Regions from separate parts of the Qipengyuania pacifica genome, predicted to be linked through region 1. Evidence: predicted binding sites of a transcription regulator. Region 1 holds the regulator's gene; the other holds the start of a gene.

Region 1 (7,501 bases):
AGCTTGGCGTTCGTACGATCTTCAATCTGATGGGTCCGCTTTCGAACCCGGCCGGCGTGAAGCGGCAGCTTATCGGTATCGCGCGCCCGGCCTATGTCCCCATCTATGCCGCAGCCAAGGCAAAGCTGGGCACCGAACGCACTTTCATCGCCTCGGGAGACGAAGGGCTGGACGAACTGAGCCTTGCCGGCGGCAACGAACTGGCAGACGTTCAGGGCAACGATTTCGAGATGCGCCGGGTGCTCGCGGTACATGCCAATCTGCCCCACGCACCGGTCGAGGCTATTCGCGGCGGCGATCCCCGTCACAATGCCCGCGCGTTGGAAGCCCTGCTTGCGGGCACACCCGGACCTTATCGCGACGCGGTACTTTTCAACGCCGCGGCCACTCTGATCGTAGCCGACCGTACGGAGGACTGGACGGAAGGCGCCGAGATCGCCGCCGAAGCACTGGATTCCGGCAAAGCCAGGACCTTGCTCGAAAGCTGGATTGCAATGGCCACCTGATATGAACAAGCTAGAACAAATCTGCGCCACCAAACGGGAAGAAGTGGCCGCACGCAAGCGCATGCGGTCGCTGGCCGATCTCGACGCTTCCGCTCGCGAACAGACCGCCCCGCGTGGTTTCCGCTCTGCGCTCGAACGTGCGGAACGGTCCGGCTTCGGCCTCATCGCCGAAATCAAGAAGGCTTCACCCTCGAAGGGCTTGATCCGGGAAGATTTCCATCCCGCTGCCCATGCCCGCGCCTATGCTGCAGGGGGCGCTGCGTGCCTTTCGGTTCTCACCGACGCCCCGTATTTTCAGGGTCACGAAGATTATCTGGTCGAAGCGCGATCGGCCTGCGAATTGCCCGTCCTGCGCAAGGATTTCATGGTCGATACCTGGCAGGTGGCCGAAGCGCGCGCACTCGGCGCTGATGCGATCCTGATCATAGTCGCCGCACTCGATGATGGTGCGATGGTGGAGATCGAACGGGCCGCGGTGGAATATGGCATGGACGTATTGGTAGAAGTCCATGATCACGCAGAGATGGAACGTGCAGCATTGCTACAGTCGCGCCTCATTGGCGTGAACAACCGGGACCTGCGGACCTTCTCGACCGATCTCGCCACGACCGAAGCCTTGGCGCCTCTGGCACCGGAGGGTTCGCTTCTGGTCGGCGAAAGCGGCATTTCTCTATTCGAAGACTGCCAGCGCTTGTCACACGCCGGGGTGAACAGCTTCCTAGTCGGCGAAAGCCTGATGCGCCAACGCGATGTCGAAGCGGCAACTCGCATGCTGCTCGGGAACTGATCTGTCCTACACGCTGCTGACCGGTTAAAGGTATCAGCTCCAGACCAAACCCGCTGCGTTCTGGCGCGATTTCGGCCTCGGTGCGGGGTGACTTTTTATCCCCTTGTACAGTGGTCCATGTGGTCCATGTCTCCCCTGCGCGACCGAAAAGCTTAACGACAGCGGTTTCTCAGCGCCCTGATCCGGATCGAACCATGAACGGTTGTTCCGCAAGGAACGGCTGAATTGCTTGACTTTGTTATTTTGGTTGCTTAATTGTTCCGCATTCGTTCACGCCTTTTGTGAACACGCGATACGGAGTTCGCACAATGCTGACCGCCAAGCAGCACGAATTGATCCGGTTCATCCAGCAGCGTCTGGAAGACACCGGCATTTCCCCCAGCTTCGAAGAAATGAAGGAAGCGCTCGATCTGAAGAGCAAGTCGGGCGTACACCGCCTGATCTCGGCACTCGAAGAACGCGGCTTCATCCGGCGCCTTCCCAATCGGGCGCGTGCGCTGGAGGTGGTCAAGCTTCCTGAAAATGCCGTGATGGGGTCGCCCGCTCCGGTGGCGGCTAACGACGCCGTATCGGCTGCGATCCCGGCAAAGGCGGTGGCGCCCGAACCGGCAAACGACATCATCGATGTTCCGCTTCATGGGCGGATTGCCGCCGGCGCCCCGATCGAAGCGATCGAAGGTCAGTCCAGCATGCCCGTGCCGGCCGCGCTGCTCGGTCCGGGCGAACATTATGCCTTGGAGGTTTCCGGAGATTCCATGATCGAAGCCGGGATCTTCGATGGCGACTTCGCTCTGGTAAAACGCACGGACACGGCCCGCGATGGCGAGATTGTCGTGGCGCTGGTCGACAACGAAGAAGCGACCCTGAAATACCTTCGCAAGGATGCAGGCCGCGTCGTGCTGGATCCGGCCAATGGTGCATACGAAGCGCAAGTTTATGAACCCCACCGGGTTCAGGTTCAGGGAAAACTGGCGGGCCTGCTCCGCCGCTACCACTGATTTGCTGGCGCGCGCCTACTCACGTGGCGCGCGCCACCATCCATGCTCGCCCTGATCCTGGGCGACCGTATCGATCTTTTGGTCTGCCAGATAGATCGAAGCGCCCCCTTCCCGGTCGAGAAACCTTCTGTCCGCTTTGAGCCAGCGCGGCTGACAACTGTACGGCAGATACCGGTCGGCAATAACGATGTCGGCCCGCATGCAAGCCGCGGCCAGGGCCCGCTCTTCCACGAGATATCTATTGCGGGCGACGAGGACGGACCAGGGTCGCCCACCCCGTTCTAGGGAGAAGACGCAAAACTGGTCGCTGCACCGGCTGCGCAGCCAGTCGGCAATCTCGATAGGGCTCTGATCCGTACCGGCCAGTTCGAGCAGATTGTCCTGAGCATATCCGCCTTCACGATCGTGCAGAACCAGCAACCGTTCGGCCTCGTTGGCAACGCCTATATCGCGTCCGTCACGCGTAATGAGGATATCGGGTATCGGGGCGGTGATCATCAGCACAGCAGAGGCGAGAATTGGCCCAAAACCCAGCAGGCGCGCCCTGCCTTGCCATAACGCCACCCAGAGCGCCCCGCTCACGTATAACCCTATCGCTCCCATACCGATACGCGGCGCAAGCTTGACCGACCCCGGCTGCTCGGCAAAGAAATGGGCAATGGCCAGCAGCAGGGCGAGCGACTTGCCCACTAGCCACCACGCCGGCGCGCCCGCTCCGATCAGATCGAGCGCCAAAGCAAGCGCCACGAGCGGCATCGATATGAATGTGACCAGCGGAATGGCGATCAGATTGGCCGCCGCTCCATAAACGCCGGCGCGATGGAAATGGAATAAGACGATTGGCATCAAGGCCAGCTCGATGACCAGTCCAGTCAGGAACAGCATCACCGCCCGTCTCGACATGCGACGCAGCCAGCTCTCCTGTCGCGGTGCGAGAAAGTCCCGTACCGCATGCACATTGTGGAGCGATACGATGGCGATGACTGCCGCAAAGCTCATCTGGAAACTCGGCCCGACGAGCGATTCCGGCCACAACACGAGCACGACTCCCGCCGCGATAGCGATCATCCGCATGGATAGCGGTTCTCGCCCCACAGCCAATGCGACCAGTACGAGCAGAGCTCCGATACAGCTACGCACGGTCGGCACTTCAGCGCCGGTAAGCAGTGTGTAGGCAATGCCGGCGATCGCTGATGCCCCGGCGGCCACCAGCGGCAGCCGGATGCGCAGCGTCAGCCAAGGCCAGAACGCGAGCAGCTTCAGAACAATGAAATAGGTCGCAGCTATGATGGCGCTCACGTGAAGACCGCTGATGGACAGCAAATGGGTCAGCCCGGAATCGCGCATTGCCTCTTCGTCCGCTTCGGGAATCGCTCCGCGGTCCCCGCTCGCCAAGGTGGCTGCGATGGCACCGGACGTCCCTTCGAGATTGGCGCGAACGTGTCGCGAGAGCTGTCTCTGAGCGGATGCTATGGACAGTCGGGATGCGCCAGGCGGCTCGATGATCTCAACATCGCCGACAGCCGATCCAGTTGCGGCAAGCCCATCGAACCAGGCTCGTCTGGCGAAGTTGTACGCACCGGGAACGATCGGCGGTGACGGAGGCATGAGACGTGCCGACAGCCTGACCCTGGCACCTTCTCGCAATTCCGGGCTGTCCGCAGACAGCGGCACATTGACCCGATATGCGTGCGCTTTTCCCGTCTCGCCGTCGCGCGCGGCCAGGACCAGCCTAACCCTGTCTTCGGCCGGCTGCTCTTCCCGGCTCAGCACCCGCCCATCGATCCGCTCGAAACGTGGATAGGCAATCGGTTCTGCGCCCACCATCGCCGATCGGGCCCACACGACCGACACGCCTGCAGCAACGGCCAGAGCCAATGAAATAACTGCGGCAAGAGTGAATGCGCGACCGGGCTGATGGCGCCAACCCGCCCACGAGAAAACAGCCATTCCCAAGAATGCTGAAATCATCGCGACCCACTGCCACGGTGCGGCGAGATAGAACCACAGTCCGATCCCGCACCCGAACGCAACGGTAAGCCAGGGCCCGCGGTCGAACTCGGCGGCCTCCAGAAACGCTTCAAACTTGTGCGCGGAACTGGACAAGAGACCGTGCGTACGCCAAGTGCGCGGCACTGTCTCGCGGGCCGTATCGCCCGCATCCCCCATAGGTATTGAAGGCGTCCCCTGCCTCGCCATGCAAGTGTTTGAAAGGAAATGAGAGAAAATGGCAAGCGATAGTGACCGCAAGGTTTCTCCGGTCGTCACCCGCTTCGCTCCCTCTCCTACCGGTTATTTGCATATCGGAGGTGCGCGGACGGCACTGTTCAACTGGCTCTATGCGCGCCATCACGGCGGCCGCACGCTTCTGCGGATCGAGGATACCGACCAGAAACGCAGCACCCAAGACGCTATCGACAAGATTATCGAAGGCCTGGACTGGCTTGGTCTCAACTTCGACGATGCCCCCGTATTCCAGTCCGATCGGGCCGAACGCCATGCCGAAGTTGCCCACAAACTGCTGGAAGCCGGCCACGCCTATAAGTGCTTCGCCACTCCCGAAGAGCTGGAGCAAATGCGAGCCGAACAGCGGGCAAACAAGCAGCCCATGCGGTATGATCGCCGCTGGCGTGACCGCAGCGAAAGCGAGGCGCCGGACGGCGCGCCGTTCGTCATTCGCCTGAAGGTTCCGACCGATGGCGAAACCACGATCCACGACGCGGTTCAGGGCGAGGTTACGGTCAAGAATGCCGAGATCGACGATTATGTCCTGCTGCGTGCAGACGGGACCCCGACCTATATGCTAGCCGTTGTGGTGGACGATCACGACATGGGCGTTACCCATGTGATCCGCGGCGACGATCATCTCAATAACGCATTCCGCCAGTTGCCGATCATCCGCGCCATGGATGAAATCGAGGGCGGTTGGCCCGATCCGGTCTATGGCCATGTTCCGCTGATCCACGGGCCCGACGGCGCGAAGATGTCCAAGCGCCACGGCGCTGTCGGCGTCGAAGGCTACCGGGACGAAGAAGGTGTCCTTCCCGAAGCGCTGTTCAATTATCTCCTTCGCCTCGGCTGGGGACATGGCGACCGTGAAGAAATCACCAAGTCGGAAGCGATAGAACTCTTCGATCTCGACGGCGTGGGCAAAGGCCCGGCGCGCTTCGACATAAAGAAGCTGCAGAACCTCAACGGCCATTATATCCGTGAGGCGGACGACGCGCGCCTTGCTAAAATCGTGGCTGCGCGAATGGACAGACAGGCCGATCTCGATCTTCTGACGCGGGCCATGCCGTTCCTCAAGACGCGTGCGAAATCGATCAACGAACTGGTCGAGGGCGCGGCGTTTCTGTTTGCGGAACAGCCGTTGGAAATGACCGACAAAGCCGCTGGCCTGCTGGACGATGAAGCGCGCCAGCGCCTCGCCGGATTGTCGGAAATGCTGCATGTGCAAAATGACTGGACAAGCGAGGCTCTGGAAGCCACTACGAAATCGTATGCTGAGAAGCTCGAACTGAGCCTTGGCAAGCTCGCGCAGCCCATGCGCGCAGCGCTGACGGGGACTACCACGTCCCCCGGCATTTTCGATGTGCTGGTCCTGTTGGGCAAGGAAGAGTCGCTGCTTCGTATAGACGCGCAGGCCTCGCCCACAGGCACCGAAGAGAACGACTGAGGAGACACGCGTGGCCGATAAGCAGGCAACTCTTGATCTGGGTGGACAGACCCAGGAATTTCCCGTGCTGCAAGGCAGTGTTGGCCCGGATGTGGTCGATATCCGCAAGCTTTACGGAACGACGGGCAAGTTCACTTACGATCCCGGCTACAAGTCGACGGCAAGCTGCGAAAGCGCGCTGACCTATATCGATGGCGAAGAAGGGGTCCTGCTCCATCGCGGTTATCCGATCGGTCAGCTTGCCGAAAATTCCAGCTTCATGGAAGTCAGCTACCTCCTGCTCAACGGCGAACTGCCGTCGCAGGACGAGCTCGACGATTTCACCTACACGATCACGCGCCACACCATGGTGCACGATCAGCTGCGCCAGTTTTACCAGGGTTTCCGCCGCGACGCGCACCCCATGGCCATCATGTGCGGTGTGGTCGGCGCGCTCTCGGCGTTCTACCATGACAGCACCGACATTTCGGACCCCGAACAGCGCAAGATCGCAAGCCACCGCCTCATCGCGAAAATGCCGACGATTGCGGCAATGGCCTACAAATATTCGGTCGGCCAGCCCTTCATGCAGCCGAAGAATTCGCTGAGCTACACCGGCAACTTCCTGCGCATGACCTTCGGCGTTCCGGCTGAAGAATACGAAATCCATCCTGCGATCGAGCGCGCGATGGACCGGATTTTCATCCTTCACGCCGACCACGAGCAGAACGCGTCGACATCGACCGTACGTCTGGCCGGCTCGTCGGGTGCAAATCCCTTCGCCTGTATCGCGGCCGGCATTGCCTGCCTGTGGGGCCCAGCGCATGGCGGCGCGAACGAAGCCGCGCTCAACATGCTGCAGGAAATCGGTTCGCCCGACAAGATCCCGCATTACATCGAACGCGCCAAGGACAAGAACGACCCGTTCCGTCTCATGGGCTTCGGTCACCGCGTCTACAAGAACTACGATCCGCGTGCGACGGTCATGCAGAAGACGCTTCGCGAAGTGTTCGAAGCGCTCAACGTCAGCGATCCGGTTTTCGAAACCGCGCTCCGGCTCGAAGAGCTCGCGCTCAACGACGATTACTTCAAGGAAAAGAAGCTCTTCCCCAATGTGGACTTCTATTCCGGCATCATCCTGAACTCGATCGGCTTCCCGACCACCATGTTCACGGCTCTCTTCGCCCTTGCTCGCACGGTCGGCTGGGTCGCGCAGTGGAACGAGATGATTTCGGATCCCGCACAGGTTATCGGCCGTCCGCGCCAGCTCTATACCGGTCCGACCCAGCGCGACTATGTCGCCATCGGCGATCGTTAAGATGCGCTTCGTCCTCATGGTCTTCGGAGTAGCTCTCATGCTCTCCGGAGGCCTGTGGGCACTTCAGGGCCTCGGGATTGTCATGTGGCCTGCAGAAAGTTTCATGCTCGCCGAGCGGCAATGGGCCATCTACGGCAGCGTCACCTTCCTGATCGGGCTGTTCTTGTTCTGGCGGGCGTCTGCCAGACGCTGATCAACGCGGTACTTCCCGCATTTCATCAGCCGCAGGTACCGACA
Region 2 (7,501 bases), on a different contig from region 1:
AGGCGCTGGTGCCGCCGCAAATGATGGAAATCGACGCGGTCGGCGCAATCGCCATCTTGCAGCTGAAGCGTTCCATCGCACCGGTTTCGGCCGCATCCGGGCACGGTCCGCGTTCCTGGGCGAGCACCAGCGAGGCTTCTTCCGCCTTGGCGCTGATGTGTTTGAACATCTTGAGGTTCCAGACCTTCGCCATCGGGCTTTCGAAACCGATGCCCTTGCTCTGCAGGAAAGAGTGGAAGCCCATCACGCCCATGCCGACGCTGCGTTCGCGCATGGCGGAATATTTGGCGCGGGCCATCTCGTCCGGTGCGCGATCGATATAGTCCTGCAGGACGTTGTCGAGGAAACGCATGACGTCTTCGATGAACTGCTTGTCACCGTTCCACTCGTCCCACTTTTCGAGGTTGAGCGAGGACAGGCAGCACACCGCAGTACGATCATTGCCGAGATGGTCGATGCCGGTCGGCAGGGTGATTTCGGCACACAGGTTCGACGTCGAAACCTTGAGGCCCAGTTCGCGGTGATGCTTGGGCATCATCCGGTTCACCGTGTCGGAGAAGACGATATAGGGTTCGCCCGTGGCGAGACGGGTTTCGACCAGCTTCTGGAACAGGCTGCGGGCATCCACGGTCTTGCGGACCGATCCGTCGCGCGGAGATACGAGGTCGAATTCCTCACCATTGCGCACCGCTTCCATGAAGGCATCGGTTACGAGCACACCGTGATGCAGGTTCAGCGCCTTGCGGTTGAAGTCCCCGCTGGGTTTGCGGATTTCGAGGAATTCCTCGATCTCGGGGTGAGTGACATCGATGTAGCAAGCGGCCGAACCGCGGCGCAGGCTACCCTGGCTGATCGCGAGAGTCAGCGAATCCATTACACGCACGAAGGGAATGATGCCGCTGGTCTTGCCGTTGAGGCCGACAGGTTCGCCGATACCGCGAACATTCCCCCAGTAAGTGCCGATGCCGCCGCCTTTAGAGGCGAGCCAGACGTTTTCGTTCCATGTGTTGACGATACCGTCGAGGCTGTCTGACACCGAATTGAGGTAGCAGCTGATCGGCAGGCCGCGCGTGGTGCCGCCATTCGACAGCACGGGCGTTGCGGGCATGAACCACAGGTTCGAAATGTAGTTGTAGAGCCGCTGCGCATGATCGCCATCGTCGGCGAAATAGTCCGCGACACGGGCGAACAGATCCTGATATTTCTCACCCGGAAGCAGATAGCGGTCGGTCAGGGTTTCCTTGCCGAATTCGGTCAGCAGCGCATCGCGGCTTTCATCGATCTGCACGTCGAAACGGCGATCGAGAACCTTCTTGCTGTCTTCCTTGGTCGCCTGCGCAGCAACGGCCGCAACCGCGCCGGCAAGAGCTTCGCCCGCGGCTTCCTGAACCAGCTGCTCGCTACCGTTGTCGGACTTGTCCATGGCGACCGCCTTCTTCTTGGTGGTGGGCTCGTCGACAGTGTCGTGCGTATCCAGATCCAGTGCCATCGCCGTGTCGTTCCCGCTCTTGAAATCCATCGTCTGCCCCGCCGTTTGAGTGTACCGCCCGCCCATGACCGGGCTGCGCATGTTCCGCTTGTGTTCGAGTCGGCGGGACTGTCTTCCCACCTAGCAATTTTGTGCGGTTCGAGGGTAAAAACTTATCCCGCTTTTCCCCACAGCCCCGGCTTGAAAGCGGCTTCTCCCTATATGGGGAGCAAACCGCCGATAGCTAGGTCTTGTGGGTACCCCCGGTATCCCGACTACTAGATACTGAATCAGACGGGACTCGTGTGCAAGACCGTAAATGAACTTTTAAGAAGGTCGGCGGCCTGTTGGCGAAGTGCTTTATCCAGGTGCAACGCCGCGACGCGTGGATCAAGCTGGACTTGGCGAGCACGCAAGCCCGAAAATGAATCCGGGAAAAAAATTTTGCGGGCAAAAATCATCGTGCCGGGTTGAGAATCATTCGAATCCCGGCGCGCAATTTTTCAACCCAACGCTGTCCCGCTCGCTGTGAGGTTCCTTAGGACCATCACCTGCGCTTGCTTGCGAGGAAGTGTGTCAGCCTGTCGCAGATTTGGCGTGGCCGGCGATGGCATCGGCCACCTCATCGACCAGTTCCAGAGGCAGGTCATGGCCCCATCCGCGAATGGTCTTCAGCTTCGCGCCCGGAATGCAGGCTGCGGTGTCCCTGCCGCCTTCGCACGGCACAAGCGGATCGTCTTCGCCATGTAGCACGAGGGTGGGCACGGCGATATCCCTCAGCATAGGCCGCCGGTCCCCATCCGCCACGATGGCCGAGAGATGGCGCATAGGCCCTTCAGGGTAGAAGCTGCGGCGAATGCTGGCGCGCGTGCGATCGCGCAGGCGGTCTTCCGCCGTCGGGTAGCCGGGCGATCCGATGGTTCGCGCCAGCATCACCCCGTGATCGACAAGCACGTCTTCGTCCGTGCTGTCGGGACGGGTCACCAGCGCCTTCATCGCCTCCGGCCTGGCGGGCGGCAGTTTGGGATTGCCGCTGGTCGAAAAAACGGATGTCAGTGAAAGACACCTGTCCGCATGGCGATGCACAAGATGCTGCGCGATCATTCCGCCCATGCTCGCACCGACGATATGCGCCTTGTCGATTCCGAGCGCGTCCAGCAGACCGGCGCCATCGTCAGCCATGTCTGCCAGGGTATAGGGAACCTTGGGCGTGAGGCCGATCTTGGACATCAAGGTCAGCTTGATCAGGCCGGGTGCCTTTACCCCATCGAATTTCTGGCTGAGGCCGATGTCGCGATTGTCATATCGGATTACCCGGAAGCCGTGACTGGCGAGTCTTTCCACCAGTTCGTCGGGCCACAGGGTGAGCTGCGCGCCGAACCCCATGATCAGCAGCATCGCTGGATCGGCCGGATTGCCGGTTTCCTCGTAGTGAATTTCGATCCCGTTCGCTGTCGCCTTTGGCACGCGCCTCTCCCGTGGTTCACAGAATCGCAGGTTCAACTGAAAAGCAACGCGTTGTCCATCGGAAGTGTGCGACATAAGAATAATGAGCGCATGCCATAAGCCGCATGATACGGCGCTTGGGTCACGGTAGAATGACACCTTTATTTCGCTTATGTCGCCTTCCTACAATACAAGGCGCGAACTGTCTGGCTCTGCTAATGCGGGATCTCAATCCGCGGGGGCACCGGGATGGAAAAGCGTAGGGGCAATCGCTCCAAGACCGACGACGACGTGATGGTTTCCATCAACGGCGTTGCTGCGCGCGGCAGAATGCTCAACCTTTCACGCGAAGGCTGCAAGATCACCGGAACCCGCGTCAATGCGGAGGTCGGCGAAGCCGTGACGGTTACCCTGCTCGAAGGGGTGGCGGTTGAAGGCGAAGTCAGGTGGGCGGAAGGCGAAGAAATCGGGATCGGGTTTGCCCGCCCGATCGGCGAGGCCACGGTAAAATATTTCATGCTCGGCACGTTGCAGCATGCGCGGGACGAGATACCCGTCGACCAATTCGGACGGGGGTTTCCTCCCATGCGCCCAGACCGGGGCCTTGCCGACTAGGGCATCGCCCTATGGGACCAGTACCGTGTCGCGCCCGATCGGGTTGGTTTCGGGATAATCGAGAATAAAGTGAAGCCCGCGGCTTTCGTGCCGCTTCAATGCGCTGCTCACGATGAGGTCCGCGCATTCGAGCAGATTTCTCAGTTCGATGAGATCGGTCGTCACACGGAAATGTCCGTAATAATCTTCGACCTCGTCGCGCAGGAGGCGAATGCGGTGCGCGGCGCGCTCGAGCCGCTTGGTGGTACGTACGATGCCGACGTAGTTCCACATGAACCGGCGAATTTCCGTCCAGTTCTGCTTGATCACCACTTCCTCGTCGGAATCGGTTACCCGGCTTTCATCCCAGGAGAGGATTTCCGGCGGGTCGTCGAGCTTGTCCCAGCATTCGAGAATGTCCTTGGCCGCCGCCTCGCCGAACACGAAACATTCGAGCAGCGAATTCGACGCAAGCCGATTGGCGCCGTGCAGCCCGCTTTCCGTGCATTCGCCAGCCGCCCACAAACCCGGCAGATCGGTCTTGGCATCGAGCCCGATCTTAACGCCGCCGCAGGTATAATGCTGAGCCGGGACGACGGGGATCGGTCCCTTGGTCATGTCGATCCCCAGCCCGAGCAGCTTTTCGTGGATGGTGGGGAAATGCTCCATCACGAACTCGGGCGGCTCGTGGCTGATGTCGAGATGGACGTAATCGAGGCCGTGACGTTTGATCTGATCGTCGTTGGCCCGCGCCACGATATCGCGCGGGGCAAGCTCCATCCGCTCAGGGTCATATTTCTTCATGTACCGCTCGCCCGTGATCGGGTTCAGCAAGCGCCCGCCTTCACCGCGCACGGCTTCGGTAATCAGGAAATTCTTGACGTCGAGATTGTAGAGGCACGTCGGGTGGAACTGCATCATCTCCATGTTGGAAACGCGCGCGCCTGCCCGCCAGGCCATGGCGATACCATCGCCAGTCGCGCCCCGTGGAGCCGTACTGAACAGATAGACGCGCCCTGCGCCGCCTGCCGCCAGCACCGTTGCGCGGGCGACATGTGACACGACCTCGCCGGTTTCCTCATCGAGCGCATAGGCACCCCACACCCGACCCGAACCGGAATAGTCGACCTGATTGCGTCCTGTAATCAGGTCCACGCAGCTTTGGCCGGGCAGCAGGGTAATGTTCGGATTTTCCTCCGCCGCCTTGAGCAATGCCGCCTGCACGGCCCACCCCGTCGCGTCGTTTACGTGGACGATGCGGCGATGCGAGTGCCCGCCTTCCCGAGTAAGATGAAGATCGCCCGCTTCGCGATTGAAAGGAACACCCAGTTCGCTCAACCGGTCGATCGAGGCGGGTGCCCGCTCGATCACAAATTCCACCGTTTCGCGATTATTGAGGCCCGCGCCAGCGATCATAGTATCGCGAACGTGGTTTTCGAACGTATCGCCCGCATCGAGAACGGCGGCGATCCCCCCTTGCGCCCAAGCAGTCGAACCGCTGTCGAGCCGCCCCTTCGCCAGAACGAGCACCTTTTTCGTTTCGGCCAGGGCCAGTGCCGCAGTCAGGCCGGCAGCGCCTGAACCGATCACCAGGACGTCATGAGGAATTGCTGTCATCACAACGTCATGGCTGGCCAGAATGCGGGCGGCAAGAAAAACAGACTTCGGCGAAATACAGTGAAACTGCTCAATTCGCCGCGGATATTTCAAACTCGCAGCATGCCAGCCACGATTCGGCGCAGCACGGTTAACGCAGCGTCACGGCCGCCTTAAGGCACGAATCGATAGGGGAATATCACAAGGGACGCAGAGGGTCGCAAATGGGACTGGGACGTATTGCCTGCGCTGTCGGAAAGCACAGCGTAGATCGCACGAATGTAAAGCGCGCAGCAGGCCAGCAGGTAGGGCGCTGCCGTAATTGCAAGGCACCGATGGAAGAGATCGAGCCACATCACTGGGAACTTCAGCGGGTAAAGGATGCTGGCCTGGGGCCCCGCGCCTTTATGTAGCGGTTGTTATCACCCCGCGCCGGTCAACTGGACAAAGACGTCTTCCAGATCTGCCTCGCGCGTGGTGACATCTTCGATTGCGTAGCCATGCGACTGGACCAGGGCCAGCACCTGCCCAGCGCTCGCCTTGTCGCGATCGTAAGTGATTTCCAGCCTGCGCGGTTCGATTACTTCGGCTTTGGTGAAAGCCTCTTCCATGATCGGACCGCCCAAATCCTTGTCCACCGTGATTGACACGACTTTTTCCCGCGCCATTCCCACCAGTTCTCTCGTCGGTTTTTCGGCGATCAGTTCACCATGGTTGATGATCGCGATGCGATCGCAAAGCTGCTCAGCTTCTTCGAGATAGTGCGTAGTCAGAACGACCGTCACACCTTGCCGGTTGAGATCGGTCACCAATTCCCAGAGCTGGCGGCGCAATTCGACGTCGACTCCCGCAGTCGGTTCGTCGAGCACGAGGATCGGAGGCGAATGAACCATCGCCTTTGCGATCAGAAGCCTGCGCTTCATCCCGCCAGATAGCGTGCGTGCATAGGCATCGCGCTTGTCCCAAAGATGCACCGCTTTCAGCAGTTCCTCGCTGCGCCGCTCCGATTTGGGAATACCGTAAAAGCCCCCCTGGTTTTCCAGCACTTCGAAAGGCGTGAAAAAGGGATCGAAGACGATCTCCTGCGGAACGATCCCGATGGATCGCTTCGCATTGCGCGGGTTATCGCCGATATCGAAGCCCCAGATTTCGGCGCTGCCGCGGGTCTTCCTGACCAAACCTGCGAGAATATTGATAAGGGTGGATTTGCCTGCGCCATTAGGACCCAGCAATCCGAAAATGCCGCCTTGCGGGACATCGAAGCTTACCCCCTTCAGCGCAAGTTTGGGCTTTTCGCCCGGGCCGGCAGGTGCATATTCCTTGACGAGGTCGTCGATGCGTATCGCTGGGGGAGTAGTCATGCAGCCGACCTAGGTGCAGCGCGCCAATGCGACAAGCGGCGAATGCTTGCGTAGGCGCGATGCACATATTATCGGCATTGTTCATGAGCCTGCCTCCTCCCGAATTGTCCAAGGTCACCACGCGGCGCGTGTGGTGCGATGGCGCAACCGACATCCGTACCGGCGTGAATTACAAGCCCGCCGCACTCGGTCACCCGAAAGTCTATCTCGAGATCGACGAGCATGGTTATGTCGATTGCGGCTATTGCGACCGGCGCTTCGTGCTGATCGGCGGACCAGCAGACGGCGTCGATCAGTCGCAGTTGATGGACATATCCGAAGGCGCCGATCCCGGGCACCCGTGAGGCTGGCAGTGGCCCCTCGCCTTTGGCTGCAGCCATCCCTACATAGGATGGTATGACGCCAGCGAACGATCCCCACGCCCTTCTTTACAACCAGCTCGACCCCGAGGAAGCCAAGGCACTGACAGCACGGCTGCTGGCGCCTTGCGACGATGGTGAGCTTTATCTCCAGTTCATGGCGACCGAGAGCTTCGCCTTCGACGATGGTCGGCTGAAGACCGCTGATTACAGTCGAGATTCGGGGTTCGGCCTGCGCGGCGTTTCCGGCGAGACAACCGGCTTTGCCCATGCGAACGAAATCAGCGCCGCAGCGATCGCCCGCGCAGGCGAGACGCTGCAATTGCTGGACGCGACCAAATCTCCGCATTCCGCCCCGCCGGAACGAACCAATCGCCATCTTTACACCGATGCCAGCCCGCTGGATCTGGTGCCGTTCGCCGAGAAGGTGGCCTTGCTCGAGAAGATCGACGCTGTTGCACGGGCTGAGGATCCGCGCGTAGCGCAAGTTACTGCGGGCATGTCGGCCAGCTGGAGCGCGATCGACATCATCCGCGCCGATGGTTTCACGGCGCGCGATATTCGCCCCCTCGTGCGACTAAACGTCAGCATCGTTGCCGAAGCGAACGGGCGCCGCGAAACCGGCAGTTTCGGCTTCGGCGGACGTTATCTCTACGATACGCTGTTCGATGAAGGCC

The links. The regulator LexA, encoded in region 1, represses DNA repair genes until DNA is damaged. The targets are predictions, from matches to a motif close to GTTCCNCNCTTGTTCT.
Region 2: K3177_RS00915 (ribonucleoside-diphosphate reductase subunit alpha) is a predicted target of LexA. The motif match lies at 1,571-1,586, and genes of this name have one in related genera.

What each region holds. Positions count from the first base shown of each region.
Region 1 is NZ_JAIGNQ010000003.1:377,173-384,673, reverse strand. Features, by position in the region: gene trpD (anthranilate phosphoribosyltransferase) at 1-506, shown strand, start outside; gene trpC (indole-3-glycerol phosphate synthase TrpC) at 508-1,293, shown strand; gene lexA (transcriptional repressor LexA) at 1,602-2,291, shown strand; gene K3177_RS11550 (ComEC/Rec2 family competence protein) at 2,307-4,490, opposite strand; gene gltX (glutamate--tRNA ligase) at 4,519-5,967, shown strand; gene K3177_RS11540 (citrate synthase) at 5,978-7,264, shown strand; gene K3177_RS11535 (hypothetical protein) at 7,266-7,457, shown strand; gene K3177_RS11530 (sensor histidine kinase) at 7,458-7,501, opposite strand, start outside.
Region 2 is NZ_JAIGNQ010000001.1:184,097-191,597, forward strand. Features, by position in the region: gene K3177_RS00915 (ribonucleoside-diphosphate reductase subunit alpha) at 1-1,489, opposite strand, end outside; gene K3177_RS00920 (hypothetical protein) at 1,759-1,929, opposite strand; gene K3177_RS00925 (alpha/beta fold hydrolase) at 2,045-2,935, opposite strand; gene K3177_RS00930 (PilZ domain-containing protein) at 3,164-3,529, shown strand; gene nadB (L-aspartate oxidase) at 3,539-5,125, opposite strand; gene K3177_RS00940 (ABC transporter ATP-binding protein) at 5,527-6,465, opposite strand; gene K3177_RS00945 (zinc-finger domain-containing protein) at 6,549-6,809, shown strand; gene tldD (metalloprotease TldD) at 6,862-7,501, shown strand, end outside.